3 regions of the Cellulosilyticum sp. genome follow, and region 1 is predicted to be linked to each of the others. Evidence: predicted binding sites of a transcription regulator. Region 1 holds the regulator's gene; each other region holds the start of a gene.
What was found. The regulator Rex, encoded in region 1, represses fermentation and respiration genes when NADH is low (regulators of the CRP and FNR family bind a similar motif). The targets are predictions, from matches to a motif close to ATTGTTAANTANTTAACAAT.

Region 1 (4,297 bases):
TTTTTTCTTCTCTACATAGTAATCATAGTCCCCAAGGAATTCTTTTGCACCTGTTTGATTCATTTCAATGACTTTGCTTGCTGTTTGATTAATGAAGTAACGGTCATGGGATACATATAATACAGTTCCCTCGTAATTTGAAATGGCACTTTCTAATATTTCCTTTGATAAGATGTCTAAGTGGTTAGTCGGTTCATCTAGGATTAAAAAGTTAGCTTTTGAAAGCATAATCTTAGCAAGTGCCACACGTCCTCTTTCACCACCGCTTAAGGCAGAAATTGGTTTGAAAACATCATCATTTGTAAATAAGAAAGCAGCAAGCATATTACGGATTTCACCATTTTTAAGTTCTGGGAAAGAAGTTTGGATTTCTTCCATAATCGTATTAGTTGTATCTAATGTAGAATGCTCCTGGTCATAGTAGCCCACCATAACATTAGAACCTAAACGTACAGTACCCGAGGATGCAGGAATTTGCTCTAAGATGATACGGAAGAGTGTTGTTTTACCGACGCCGTTAGGACCAACTAAGGCAACTTTATCACCTTTTTTAATAGACATATTCATGTTGCTAAATAAAGGTGCATCTTCAAAAGTTTTGCTGACTTCTTTGAGGTCTAATACGTCATTACCGCTTGGAATACGTGGCGTAAGTACAAGTTGCATTGGTTTATTATCAATCATTGGAGCATCCATAACCTCAATTTTATCAAGAGCCTTTTCGCGGCTTCTTGCACGTTTAAGAGATTTTTCACGGTTAAATTGCTTAAGTTTAGCAATAACGGCTTGTTGCTGAGCGATTTCTCTTTGTTGCTTTTCAAAGTGTTTCATAGCAATTTCGTATTCTTTTTCACTTTTAATCACATAGTCGCTATAGTTACCATTATAAACAAAGGCCTGACCGAATTCTAAGTGAATTACTTTTGTAACAATCTTATCTAAGAAGTAACGGTCGTGGGAAATGATGATAACAGCACCTTTATAGCTGCGAAGGAAACCTTCTAACCATTCAATAGCTTCAATATCTAAGTGGTTAGTCGGTTCATCAAGGAGAAGAAGTGTAGGTTCTTGGAGTAAGAGCTTACCTAAAGCTACACGGTTCTTTTGACCACCAGATAAAATAGAAATAGGTTTTTCATAAACAGATTCATCAAAACCAAGACCTTTTAAGACACCTTTGACGAGGCTTTTATATTCATAGCCTTTTTTGTTTTCAAATTCTGTGCGGAGGGCATCATAGCTTCCCATTAAATCTAATGAAGAAGTTCTGGCGATTTCAGCTTCCATATCATGAAGCTTTGTTTCAAGGGCAATAACTTCATCAAATACATGAAGAAGTTCTTCATAAACGGTTCTTTCTGAATCCAGGTCCATATGTTGTTTTAAGTAGCCGATGGTACAATCCTTACTACAAGAAATGCTACCCCCATCACTTTCCATTTCCTTCGTAAGAATTTTAAGTAATGTGGTTTTACCCGCACCATTATTTCCTATTAAAGCTACCTTTTCATGATCTTCTATATGAAAACTAACATTTTTAAGTACAGTTTGATCAATAAATGTTTTTTGTATATTACTGCATGAGATAATCATTTTTAGCCTCCTTAGTAATTCTTTTTTAATTTTAGCAAAAAAAAGTGCAAAAAGAAAGGAAACATGCCAAGAATCTACATTGACAAAAAAAAAACCTAAATGTATACTGAAATCACTACGTATATGAGAAGTGAGGAGTTGAAAACGTGACAGAAGAAAGAAAAATTTCTATGGCTGTAGTAAGACGTTTACCACGTTATTATCGTTACTTAGGTGAACTACTACAAAAAGGTGTGACAAAAATCTCATCTAGGGAATTAAGCGAGAAAATGAATGTAACAGCCTCACAAATTCGTCAAGATCTTAACAATTTTGGAGGCTTCGGACAACAAGGATATGGTTACAATGTGGAATATCTCTACACAGAAATCGGCAAAATTTTAGGGCTTCATCAAAATTATAAAATGATTATCGTCGGAGTAGGTAATTTAGGACAAGCTATTGCTAACTCAACTTCATTTAGCAAACGTGGTTTTAAGACGATAGGTCTTTTTGATGTTAATCCAAGACTCATCGGAATGAGTATTAATGGTGTAGAGGTTATGGATATTGATAAGATGGAGGAATTCGTTAAAGAAAACGGAGTAGAAATTGCAATCTTAACAATGCCAAAAACACGCGTTAAAGAAACAGCAGAAAATTTAGCGAAGTGGGGAATTAAAGGGCTTTGGAATTTCTCACCAGTTGACTTATTCTTACCTGATACAGTACAAGTAGAGAACGTACACTTATCACAAAACTTAATGACCTTAGCATATAAAATAAATGAAGCAGAACATGGGCGTACGCCTAAAGAATTATAAGGTATGTTAAAAGAGCTATCACAGATTATTTCCGTGATAGCTTTTTTAAATTTCTATAGAGAAACAAATTAAAAACTTGAAATATGCATCGAGGTAAATAGGTTTCTCCTAATGATTTCACATGACTCAAGACTATGAATAATTAAAATTTATAAATGTGAAATCTATATAGAGAAACCAAAAACTTGAAATATGCATTTAGGTAAATAGATTTCTCTCAATGATTTCACATGACTACAAACTATGAATAACTAAATTTTATAAATGTGAAATCTATAATAAGGTATAAAGAAATTGAAAAAAGAGAATGCATAATTTATTCTTTCAAAATGCCGACATATTTATAAGTGACCAGCATTTATTGATGAAATTCATATTCTAATATTAAAAAACAAGATATAATATAGAGAAACTGGCTATAAAGTTAAAAAATATATAATAATAAAACTTTATAAATGTGATATCTATAATATAGAGCCTATAAGAGTAATAATTAAGGGGGCAAGGGATGTTCGGATTTGGAAAGAAAAATAGAAAAGTAGTTGTACAGGATGATATAGCAGATAATGTAAAGTTATCAGATAAGCAAGTAGAAATTAAAAAAAGCTATATTAATACGGTCTTAGAAAATAGGAAGTTACCTATTGTGCTATTAGATCCACTATGGTATACCGTTAAGGAACAAATAAAAAGTAAAGTGATTGATGAAAAAGAAAAGCTGTTACAAGAACTTCTTAAGGAACAGGCACGTTTAAATACGGATTATAAAGAGTATAATAAAGTGAAGCAAAATTTCCTAAAGCAAATTTTAGCTTTAAGTGGAGAAGTACAAGGTGAAGATGGGGATAAAAAAATAGAAGAACTCAATAAATTACATCAAAGTACTTTAGAAGTAAATAATCGTTTAGAGAATATTGAAACAAGACTTGAAGAGGTAGATGAGCAGGTTCAAGTAACTAATAAAGAGCTTATAGGGGAGATGGTAGCAGTAGGTTATGAATATATAGATATTCATCGTCAAAAAGAGATAAAGCTAGAGTCAGAGATTGAGGCACTTCGTGCTGAAATGCTTAAGAAAACTAATGAAAAGAAACAAAGTGAAAAATTTTTAAAGGATATCTACAATTATCTTCATAATATTGTAGGGCAACAGCAAATTGAAATTATCGATAAAACATTATGGGATACGAATAAAAAATGATATTAGGAATAGGAACAGACATTATTGAAATTAGTCGCATTGAAAAGGCTGTTAAAAAAACACCTTCTTTTTTAAGTAAGGTGTTTACACCAAATGAAATGAGCTATTTTGAAACGAAGAATTATCGCGCAGAAACGATAGCAGGTGTTTTTGCAGCAAAAGAAGCAGTAAGTAAGGCACTAGGTACAGGCTTTAGAAATTTTTCAGCCAGTGATATAGAAATTACACCAGATAGATTGGGAAAACCTAAAGTTTATTTGTTAAATAAAGCACAAAGATTAGGGCAAGAATTAGGTGTGACGGCTATGCAGGTAAGTATTTCACATTGCCAGACTTATGCAGTGGCCTATGCCCTAGCAGAAGGAGGAGAATAATATGAAATTAATGACGCCTACTCAAATGAGAAAAATAGATGAATTAGCAACGGCTAGGTATGGTATACCTAGCCTTTTGCTTATGGAACAAGCTTCATATCAAGTGTTTAAAGCCATAGAAGCATTAGATGAGAACCTGGAGGAGATTGTTATTGTTTGTGGTCCTGGTAATAATGGCGGGGATGGCCTTTCGCTTGCAAGGCAACTTGTAAGCTGGTCAAAGCGTAAGGTAATTATCTTAATGTTAGCATCTTCTGAGAAACTTTCAGCAGATGGCAAGACCTATTATGAAATTGCTAAAAATATGGACATTCCATTAGTTCATA
Region 2 (4,297 bases), on a different contig from region 1:
GAAAGCAACAAGTACGTTAGGAGAGAATAAGATTCCTACGAAGAAGATAATGTAAGTTACAATTCCTAAAAGAATGAAAGGTCTTCTACCATATTTATCTGATAATTTACCTGAGATGAAAAGAACGATGAAGCGTCCAAGTCCAAGGGCAGAAATAACAGTACCAATACCAGCAGCATCAGTTGCCCATTGTGCCATTAAGGCTGTTTTATTTTGTGCTACAATGATTCCCCCCATACCATGTACGAAGTAAACTAGATACATGGCGAGAGCAGTAAGTAAAAATTTGTTTTTGAAAATTGAGTTTTGCATTTTGCTAAAAAGCTCCTTTAAAAATAATATGTTAAAAATTTATCAAATCAAGGCAAAAGCCAAGGGCAATTTAATGCCCTAAACTTTTAGCTTGAAATTAGTAAGTTAAGCGACCTTGTTTTTCAAGTTCTAATAGGATATTACGTCCTTCTTCAATACCAGCTAAGATTTTTCTAGCTCTTAAGCTGTCTCCAATGTTAAGTACTTTAATGCCTTTTGCATTAAAGTGAGCAGTAAGCTCAGCAACGTGGCTGTTTTCAGCACGCATACCTAAACAGATACATGCAAGATCAAATTCAAGTGTTATATCATTGCCTTCTGAATCTTGGCAAAGCATTGCTTTATCAGTAAGTTCCATAAGAGAAGTACTTGTAAGTGTTTGAACATCATGTTCTTTAATGACTGCAAGCATTCCTTTACGTGAAACAGGGTCTAAGTCTTGTCCCACAACTGGAAGTCGTTCTAAAATAGTGACTTGTGCACCTTGCTGAGAGAAATATTCTACGCAGTCAAGACCTACAGCACCTGCACCAGCGATAACAACTTTTTTACCCTTCATATTAGGGACCTTATCTAAATTCGCAAGTAATTTAGTAATTGTATAAACGTTATCGTTGTTTAAGTTTTCAGCAAAACCTTTGATAGGTGGAAGAAGTGGTACGGAACCTGTTGCATTTACCACGATATCTGGTTTAAACTGTTCTACTTTTTCGATTGTAGCCATTGTATTTGTACAAACGAAAAGGTTCTTTAAGTCTTTTGCACGTTCTTCAAGGTAATCTACGAAGAATTGTACTTTATCTTTGTCTGGGAATTTTGCAATCTCGCGTGCAAGACCACCAGTTTGTTCATTTTTCTCAAGTAAAACTGTTGTACAGCCAACTTCAGCAGCTGTGCAAGCAGCTTCAAGACCAGCAGTTCCGCCACCAATAACAACAACGTTAGTTGGTTTTGTTACTTTACGTCTTTTGTACTCATTTTCATTAATAAGATCAGGGTTTACTGTACATGTAATGGGTTTATTTAAGAAGACACGGTTTGTAATACATCCGATATTACATGAAATACATTTACGAAGTAATCGTTCATTACCTTCTGCAACTTTGTTAACCCATTCTGGCTCAGCAATGAGTCCGCGTCCCATACCTACAAGATCACAGACACCTTCTGCAAGAACTTTTTCAACCACTTCTGGTGAGCGGAAACTTCCAACAGCCATAGTTGGTTTGCCGAATTTCTCTTTAATAGCTTTTGCATGGTGCGCACGCCATCCTTCAGCAAGTGACATGATATCTACTTGTAAGTGAAGAGAATCATTTACAGCAGCAGAAACGTCATACATATCAACTTCTTTATCTAAGTAAGTAAGAAGTTCAAGTGTATCTTCTAAAGTTCTTCCGGCTTCCATGAATTCATCACTAGAAATTCTGAGGATGATAGGGAAGTTAGGACCAACTGCATTTCTTACTTCTTCAAGAACTAATTTACAGAAGCGTGCACGATTTTCTACGTTGCCACCAAATTCATCTGTGCGATCATTTGTAAGAGGTGACATAAACTGTGCAATAAGATAAGAGTGGCCACCATGGATTTCAACAGCATCGAAACCAGCAATTTGAGCACGTCTTGCAGCAATACCAAACTTTTTAACAATGTCATGAATTTCATCAATTGTCAAAGGTCTTGGTATTTCTCCGCCTTCTTTAGAAGGGATGGTTGATGGTGCAGCTGGCTGCTGTCCAATACGTGTGCTTACTGCAGAAGCACCAGCATGGTTAATTTGTAATGCAATTTTACCGCCATGTTTATGTACAGCATCTGCAAGTTTACTTAATTTTGGTAAGTAACGATCATGGTCAATTCTAATTTGAGTTGTACCATTTGAACCAAGTGGGTAGTCAATGTTAATGTTTTCTACAATAATAAGACCTGTACCGCCTTTGGCACGCTGCTCATAATATTTGATATGTTCATCTGTAAATTCACCTGTACTACTTGCAAAGTTAGTCCCCATTGGTGTCATTACAACTCTATTATTCATAGTTAAACTTTTAATCGTTAATGGGCTTAATAAGTTTGTGTAGTGTGTGTTTAACATAATAGCCTCCAGTTGTGTTTATTTTATAGTATAAAAATTAAAGTTATGTTTGTTAAAACTTAAACTAATAATAAGAGTATATGAAAAAAATCATATTATGTCAACTATTTAACAAGTAAAAAATGAAATTTCATAAGAAAAAGAAGTAAAAAATATAGTTAAACTGAAATATTTCAAAGGATATGGGGGAAATGAAGTGAAAATTTCAATATTATGCAGAAATAAAGAGGACAAAAATGATATGTTAAAATTAAAACAAATGGTGAGGGGTATACTACAAATAGACCGTTAGAGATTTATCGTGTATACTATAAGAGAAAATGCAATGAATCACTAACATTTATAGAGGTGAAATCATTAAGATAATTATAAAGATCAAATAGATTGAGGAAGTAAAATGGCTAAGATTACAATAAATGATGTTGCTGCCAAAGCAAATGTATCACCAGCTACTGTGTCAAGAGTATTAAATGGTGGCAGCGTAAAAGAAGATTTAATTCAAAGAACCTATGCAGCGATAGAGGCATTAGGTTATGAGGTCAAAACTAAGAAAAAACATAATGGCACACAAGAAGTTCCTTTGATGGGTGTAATTGTTCCTGAAATCGCAAGTCCTTTTTATTCAGAAATTATAGCTGGAATTATGGAGGTTGCAAGTGCAAATGGTTATGAGTTATTAATTCGTTCAAGTTTTGGTAAACAAGCTAGAGAAAGAGAAAACTTAGAAGCACTAGCAAAAACATCTATTAGTGCTTTAATTTATTATCCTATTGCAACGATTGAAAGTATTTATGAAATACCTCTATATAAGAAGATTCCTGTAGTAATAGGTGGACGTCAAATAAAAGATGAAACATTTTCAAAAGTTTATTTTGATAATGAAAAGGCAGGTTATTTAGCAACAAAATATTTAGCAAGATTGGGACGTAAAAAGATTGTTTATTTAGGACCTATTCATGATTTAGAAAAACCGATTATGAGTTTTGAGGAGTTTATGGCACTGCAAGATGAGTATCGTGGTTTTTATGTATCTATGAGCCGATTTCAAGGATATCAAAAGGCTTTAGCAGAAGAACATATTGAGTTTAGGCCAGAACTTGTAAAACTTTCTGGTTATAGATGGCAAGATGGTTATGAAATAGCAAGAGAGCTTATTACACAAATGATAGAAGTAGATGCCATAGTAGCGGCTAATGATGTAGTAGCTACGGGGATTTTGAAATTCTTAAAGGAACAAGGTATCCGCGTGCCAGAAGATATTTCGATTATAGGATATGATAACCGTACAGTGGCAGTTATTAGTCAGCCGCTTCTTACAACAATCGATCAAGATGCAGCTTTATTAGGTAAAACATGTGTAGCAAGTGCATTAAAACATATGGAAGAAGGGAGCACAAGTGAGGTTGTATTAGATGTTAGCCTTGTGGTGAGACATTCAACTTGTGTACCAAGTAAAATACAGGTAAATGTATAATTATAAAATAAAGAGTGTATAAAACTAGCTTTTTTAGACTAGTTTTATACACTTTTTATTTTAGATAACTTGGAATAAACGCAATTCATGAGGAGGTAAATTAAAAGTAAAAGTCTGTTCAATGAAGCTTACCTCTTTTTGCGCTAAAACATCATAGATAATATAGTGGCCTAACAAAGAAAGCACAGAGGTTGGTAAGATGAGATGCACATCACTAGGGCTTTCATTATAAACCCATAAAAAACGTTTGCCATCATTATGTAAGCTTGTCAGAAGTGTAATATGTGTAAGTGAAGATTTAACTTTACTAAGTCTTGGATTATTTGCAAGTAAATCTTGTAATTTTTTTTGTGAGGTAAAGGTAAGACTTGTGTTTGTGTTAATAAGGTTAAGGAGAAAATCAGGTGAAAAGT
Region 3 (4,297 bases), on a different contig from region 1:
GCTACCAATTCTTCACTTGCTCCTTCTACTGCAACAAAATCATCAGCATCTGTTAAAAGCGCCTGCATAGCTGCCATTTGCGTCTTTGCATTATTTTCTTCAATAATAGGTTTTGTCACCTGATAAATTCCCCCTAAAAGTCCTGTGCAAATACCTGTTATAAGGAAAAGAATAATGCCTAGCCTTAAAATATCTTTCATGCCACTTTTCCTCCCCCAAAACGTTTTTGTTTAATATAACGATCAATAAGGGGTACTGTTAAGTTCATAAGTAAAATACTGTAACTTACCCCTTCTGGGTAGCCACCCCACAGACGAATGACAACAGTAATAATACCTGCACCTATAGCAAATATAATCTGCCCTTTGATTGTCATTGGTGTTGTCGTATAATCTGTTGCCATGAAGAAAGCCCCTAGCATCACACCGCCTAAGAACAGAGACATAAAGCTTATCGTAACGCCTACACCACCAAAAATAAGTGTCATTAAGAAGATTGTTCCTAAATAAAAGACTGGGATATGCCACTTAATCACACGGCGAACCAATAAATAAATACCGCCAATTAAAAGTGCTAACGCAGATGCTTCACCAATACAGCCCCCAATATTACCGACAAAAGCATCAAATAAGGTTGGCATTTGATCATATAATTCATTTTTCATGAGTTCTAAAGGCGTTGCGCCTGTCACAGCATCTGCTACAAACTTTCCCGGAATAGGTACTGTAAAAGTACGCATAGCTGTAGGATAAGCAGCAAGCAGCGCCGCCCGTCCTGCAAGTGCAGGGTTAACGAAGTTTTGACCCATTCCACCAAAAATTTGCTTTGCAAATATAATTGCTATAAACGCACCTACGACAATCGCATAAACAGGTACACCCACTGGCATATTAAAAGCAAGTAAAACACCTGTAACTACCGCACTTAAATCTCCTATAGTACTTGGTCTTTTAAAAATCTTTTCCCATCCCCATTCAAATACCACACAGCAAATCACACTTAACGTCGTTACAAGTAGTGCACGTATGCCATAAAAATAAATTCCTGCCACAAGCGTTGGCATCAATGCAATGATGACATCCAACATAATACTTTTCGTTGTATGCTTGGCTCTAACATGTGGTGAGGAAGATACAGTTAACATCTTTTCCATGGTTCATTCTCCTTTTTATTTTTTAGCACGAACAGCTGTTTTAGCTGTACGAATACTTTGAACAAGATCACGTTTTGCCGGACATGTATATGCGCAACACCCACATTCAATACAGTCCATTCCGTCATTTTCTAAGAATGTTTCATAACGTCCATTTAGTGCAGCTCTATGCAGCACGTTTGGTACGAGTGACATCGGACAGACATCTACACATTTACCGCAACGAATACAAGCTGTTGCCACTTCATTTTTCATCTCTTCATCAGTAAAACATAAAATTGCTGAAGTGCCTTTTACAACGGGTACATCTATGTCACTCATTGCAATTCCCATCATAGGGCCACCCGCAATAACTTTGACTGTACGTGCATCATCCCAGCCTGCTTTTTCAAGAAGCTGCCGATAAGAGCAGCCTATTTTCACTTCTAAGTTGCACGGATTTGTCACCCCACTGCCTGATACCGTTACAATGCGTCTCATAATTGGGCGTCCTTTAACAACTGCACGGTAAATCGCCACAATGGAATCAATATTATGCACAAGACAGCTTACTTCAATAGGAAGTTTCCCACTTGGTACTTCTCTGCCTGTTGTAGCATAAATCAAATGCTTCTCGGACCCTTGTGGGTATTTTGTATGTAAAGTAGCCACTTCAATGCGACTTTCATCTGCTACTAAACTTGTCAGTTTTGAGATAGCATCCATTTTATTATCTTCAATCCCAATAATTGCCTTAGCATCTTTAAAAACACTAAGCAGTACTTTAAGTCCTGCAATAATTTCTTCACTATTTTCTAACATAACACGGTGGTCAGATGTTAAATAAGGTTCGCACTCTGCTCCATTAATAATGATAAATTCAACTTTTTTATCTTTTGGTACAGAAAGTTTTACATGTGTTGGGAAAGTGGCTCCCCCCATCCCTACAAGACCTGCTTCTTGAACTAAGCTCACAAGCTCATCTTGTGTCAGCCTTTCGTAATCAGGTCTTGCTTTTTGAGCCATTTCTTCTGATTCTTCATACATTCCATCTTGGATAATAACTACACACATATCCTTTATGCCCCTATGGGTCATACGCTCTTCTATAACTTTAACAACGCCTGAAACACTACTATGCACTGGTGAAGATACAAAGCCATCTGCTTCTCCTATCTTTTGCCCTACCAGTACACGATCTCCTTTTTTTACAATAGGTTTAGCTGGTGTACCAATATGCTGAGACATAGGGAAAACCAATTCATCCAATGGCATTAAAACTTCAATTGCCTTGTTTTGAGTTTCAGCCTTATGGTAGCCTGGATGAATACCTTTTTTAAAGGTTAATTTACTCATATTAATCCCCCTTTATTTTATTTAATATTTTAAATTATATCATTTTATTACAAATAAATAAATATTTTTACTTTCATATTTGTATTCATCTTATATATTGTGAATTTTTATTCAATCACTCGTAGGGGTGATTTATATTTTTAGTTATTTTTTTCGTATAGTACTTGAATATTATCATTTACATACTCTTTAAGCCAAAGGATGACTTGTGTATTCTGAAGCATTGCCTTTTCTCCCAAAATTCCCTGTATTTCTAGGGTATCAAGCCTAAAAATTTTATCATCGTATTGATGCTGGTAAATATAGCGAATATGTGGATAGGCTATCATAAGTGTCATAAGGGTACTTCCTATATCACCTAAAGGTACCCGATCAATGTGGTTATAGCACATTTTAGCTATCACTATAGTTCCTTTACCTTCTTGACTATCAATTTTCAAATCTCCCACACAAAGCTCACAGCGTTGTGCTAGTAACGGTAATCCCATTCCTACTTTTCTTAATGTTCTACTTGTTACAAAAGGATTAGTCACCTCTTTTCGCATTGCCTCTGGCATCCCTTTACCATTATCTTGAACCTTAAAATAGAGCCAGTTCGCTTTCACATCTTCTGTAATGCTCATCATCACTTTTGTTGCACCTGCACGAATGCTATTTTCTGCAATATCTAAAAGATGTAATGACAAATCCTTCATAAATATCCCCCCATTAGAAATTCACAAAAAATAAGCTATCCTAATTTTTAGAATAGCTTATCCCTTATAAGTTCACCTTAGCATCTAGGTTTTACTTATTTTTTTAACACGCGTACCTTAATCATATTTTCAATACCTTGGATTTTTGCAACTTGCTCATCTGATACAGCGGTATCTGTATCAATTAAAGTATAAGCAAAATCACCACGGCTTCTGTTTGTCATATCTTGAATATTAATACCTGCCTGTGCAATGATATTTGTAATTTGACCAATCATGGCCGGTGTGTTTTTATGAATAAGTGCAAGACGATAGCTTGCAACCCATGCCATAGAACATGCTGGTAAGTTAACTGAATTTGTAATATTACCATTTTCTAAGTAATCTCTTACTTCTTTTACAGCCATCATCGCACAGTTATCTTCTGATTCTGTTGTTGAAGCACCTAAATGAGGAATTGTAATCACATGGTCATTATTCATCACTTCTTCTACTGGGAAATCTGTGACATATTTAGCCACTTTACCACTTTCAATAGCTGCAAATAAATCTTTGTTTTCAACAAGTGTATCTCTTGAGAAGTTAAGAATACGTACACCATCTTTCATCTTTCCAAAAGCATCTGCGTTTAACATATGTTTTGTAGAATCTAAAAGTGGCACGTGAATTGTAATATAATCTGATTGTGTAAGGAGTTCATCTAAGCTTTTAGCATGCACTACTTCTCTAGAAAGTCCCCAAGCTGCATCTACAGAAATATATGGATCATGCCCAATAACCTTCATACCAAGTGCAGCAGCTGCATTAGCCACCATGACACCAATCGCACCAAGACCAACAACACCAAGTGTTTTACCTAAAATTTCTTGGCCTGCAAAAGCACTTTTACCTTTTTCAACTTGTTTTGCTACATCTGCTTCTAATGTATGCGCCCAATTAATGCCACCGATAACATCACGAGAAGATAATAAAAGACCTGCAATAACTAACTCTTTTACGGCGTTAGCATTAGCGCCTGGTGTATTAAATACAGCAATCCCTTTTTCAGCGCATTCTGTAATTGGAATATTATTAACCCCAGCACCTGCTCTGGCAATAGCTTTAACACTTTCAG

Region 2: AC1VAQ_RS01425 (oxidoreductase) is a predicted target of Rex. The motif match lies at 2,507-2,526, and genes of this name have one in related genera.
Region 3: rsxC (electron transport complex subunit RsxC) is a predicted target of Rex. The motif match lies at 2,585-2,604, and genes of this name have one in related genera.

The regions. Positions count from the first base shown of each region.
Region 1 covers NZ_CEVXFV010000059.1:5,340-9,636, forward strand. The annotation lists gene AC1VAQ_RS17835 (ABC-F family ATP-binding cassette domain-containing protein) at 1-1,593, opposite strand, end outside; gene AC1VAQ_RS17840 (redox-sensing transcriptional repressor Rex) at 1,740-2,396, shown strand; gene AC1VAQ_RS17845 (hypothetical protein) at 2,905-3,597, shown strand; gene acpS (holo-ACP synthase) at 3,594-3,971, shown strand; gene AC1VAQ_RS17855 (NAD(P)H-hydrate dehydratase) at 3,973-4,297, shown strand, end outside.
Region 2 covers NZ_CEVXFV010000002.1:56,106-60,402, reverse strand. The annotation lists gene AC1VAQ_RS01430 (MFS transporter) at 1-312, opposite strand, end outside; gene AC1VAQ_RS01425 (oxidoreductase) at 410-2,410, opposite strand; gene AC1VAQ_RS01420 (LacI family DNA-binding transcriptional regulator) at 2,808-3,884, shown strand; gene AC1VAQ_RS01415 (hypothetical protein) at 3,945-4,297, opposite strand, start outside.
Region 3 covers NZ_CEVXFV010000020.1:20,996-25,292, forward strand. The annotation lists gene AC1VAQ_RS10240 (RnfABCDGE type electron transport complex subunit G) at 1-200, opposite strand, end outside; gene AC1VAQ_RS10245 (RnfABCDGE type electron transport complex subunit D) at 197-1,153, opposite strand; gene rsxC (electron transport complex subunit RsxC) at 1,169-2,488, opposite strand; gene AC1VAQ_RS10255 (ATP-binding protein) at 2,629-3,183, opposite strand; gene AC1VAQ_RS10260 (phosphoglycerate dehydrogenase) at 3,279-4,297, opposite strand, start outside.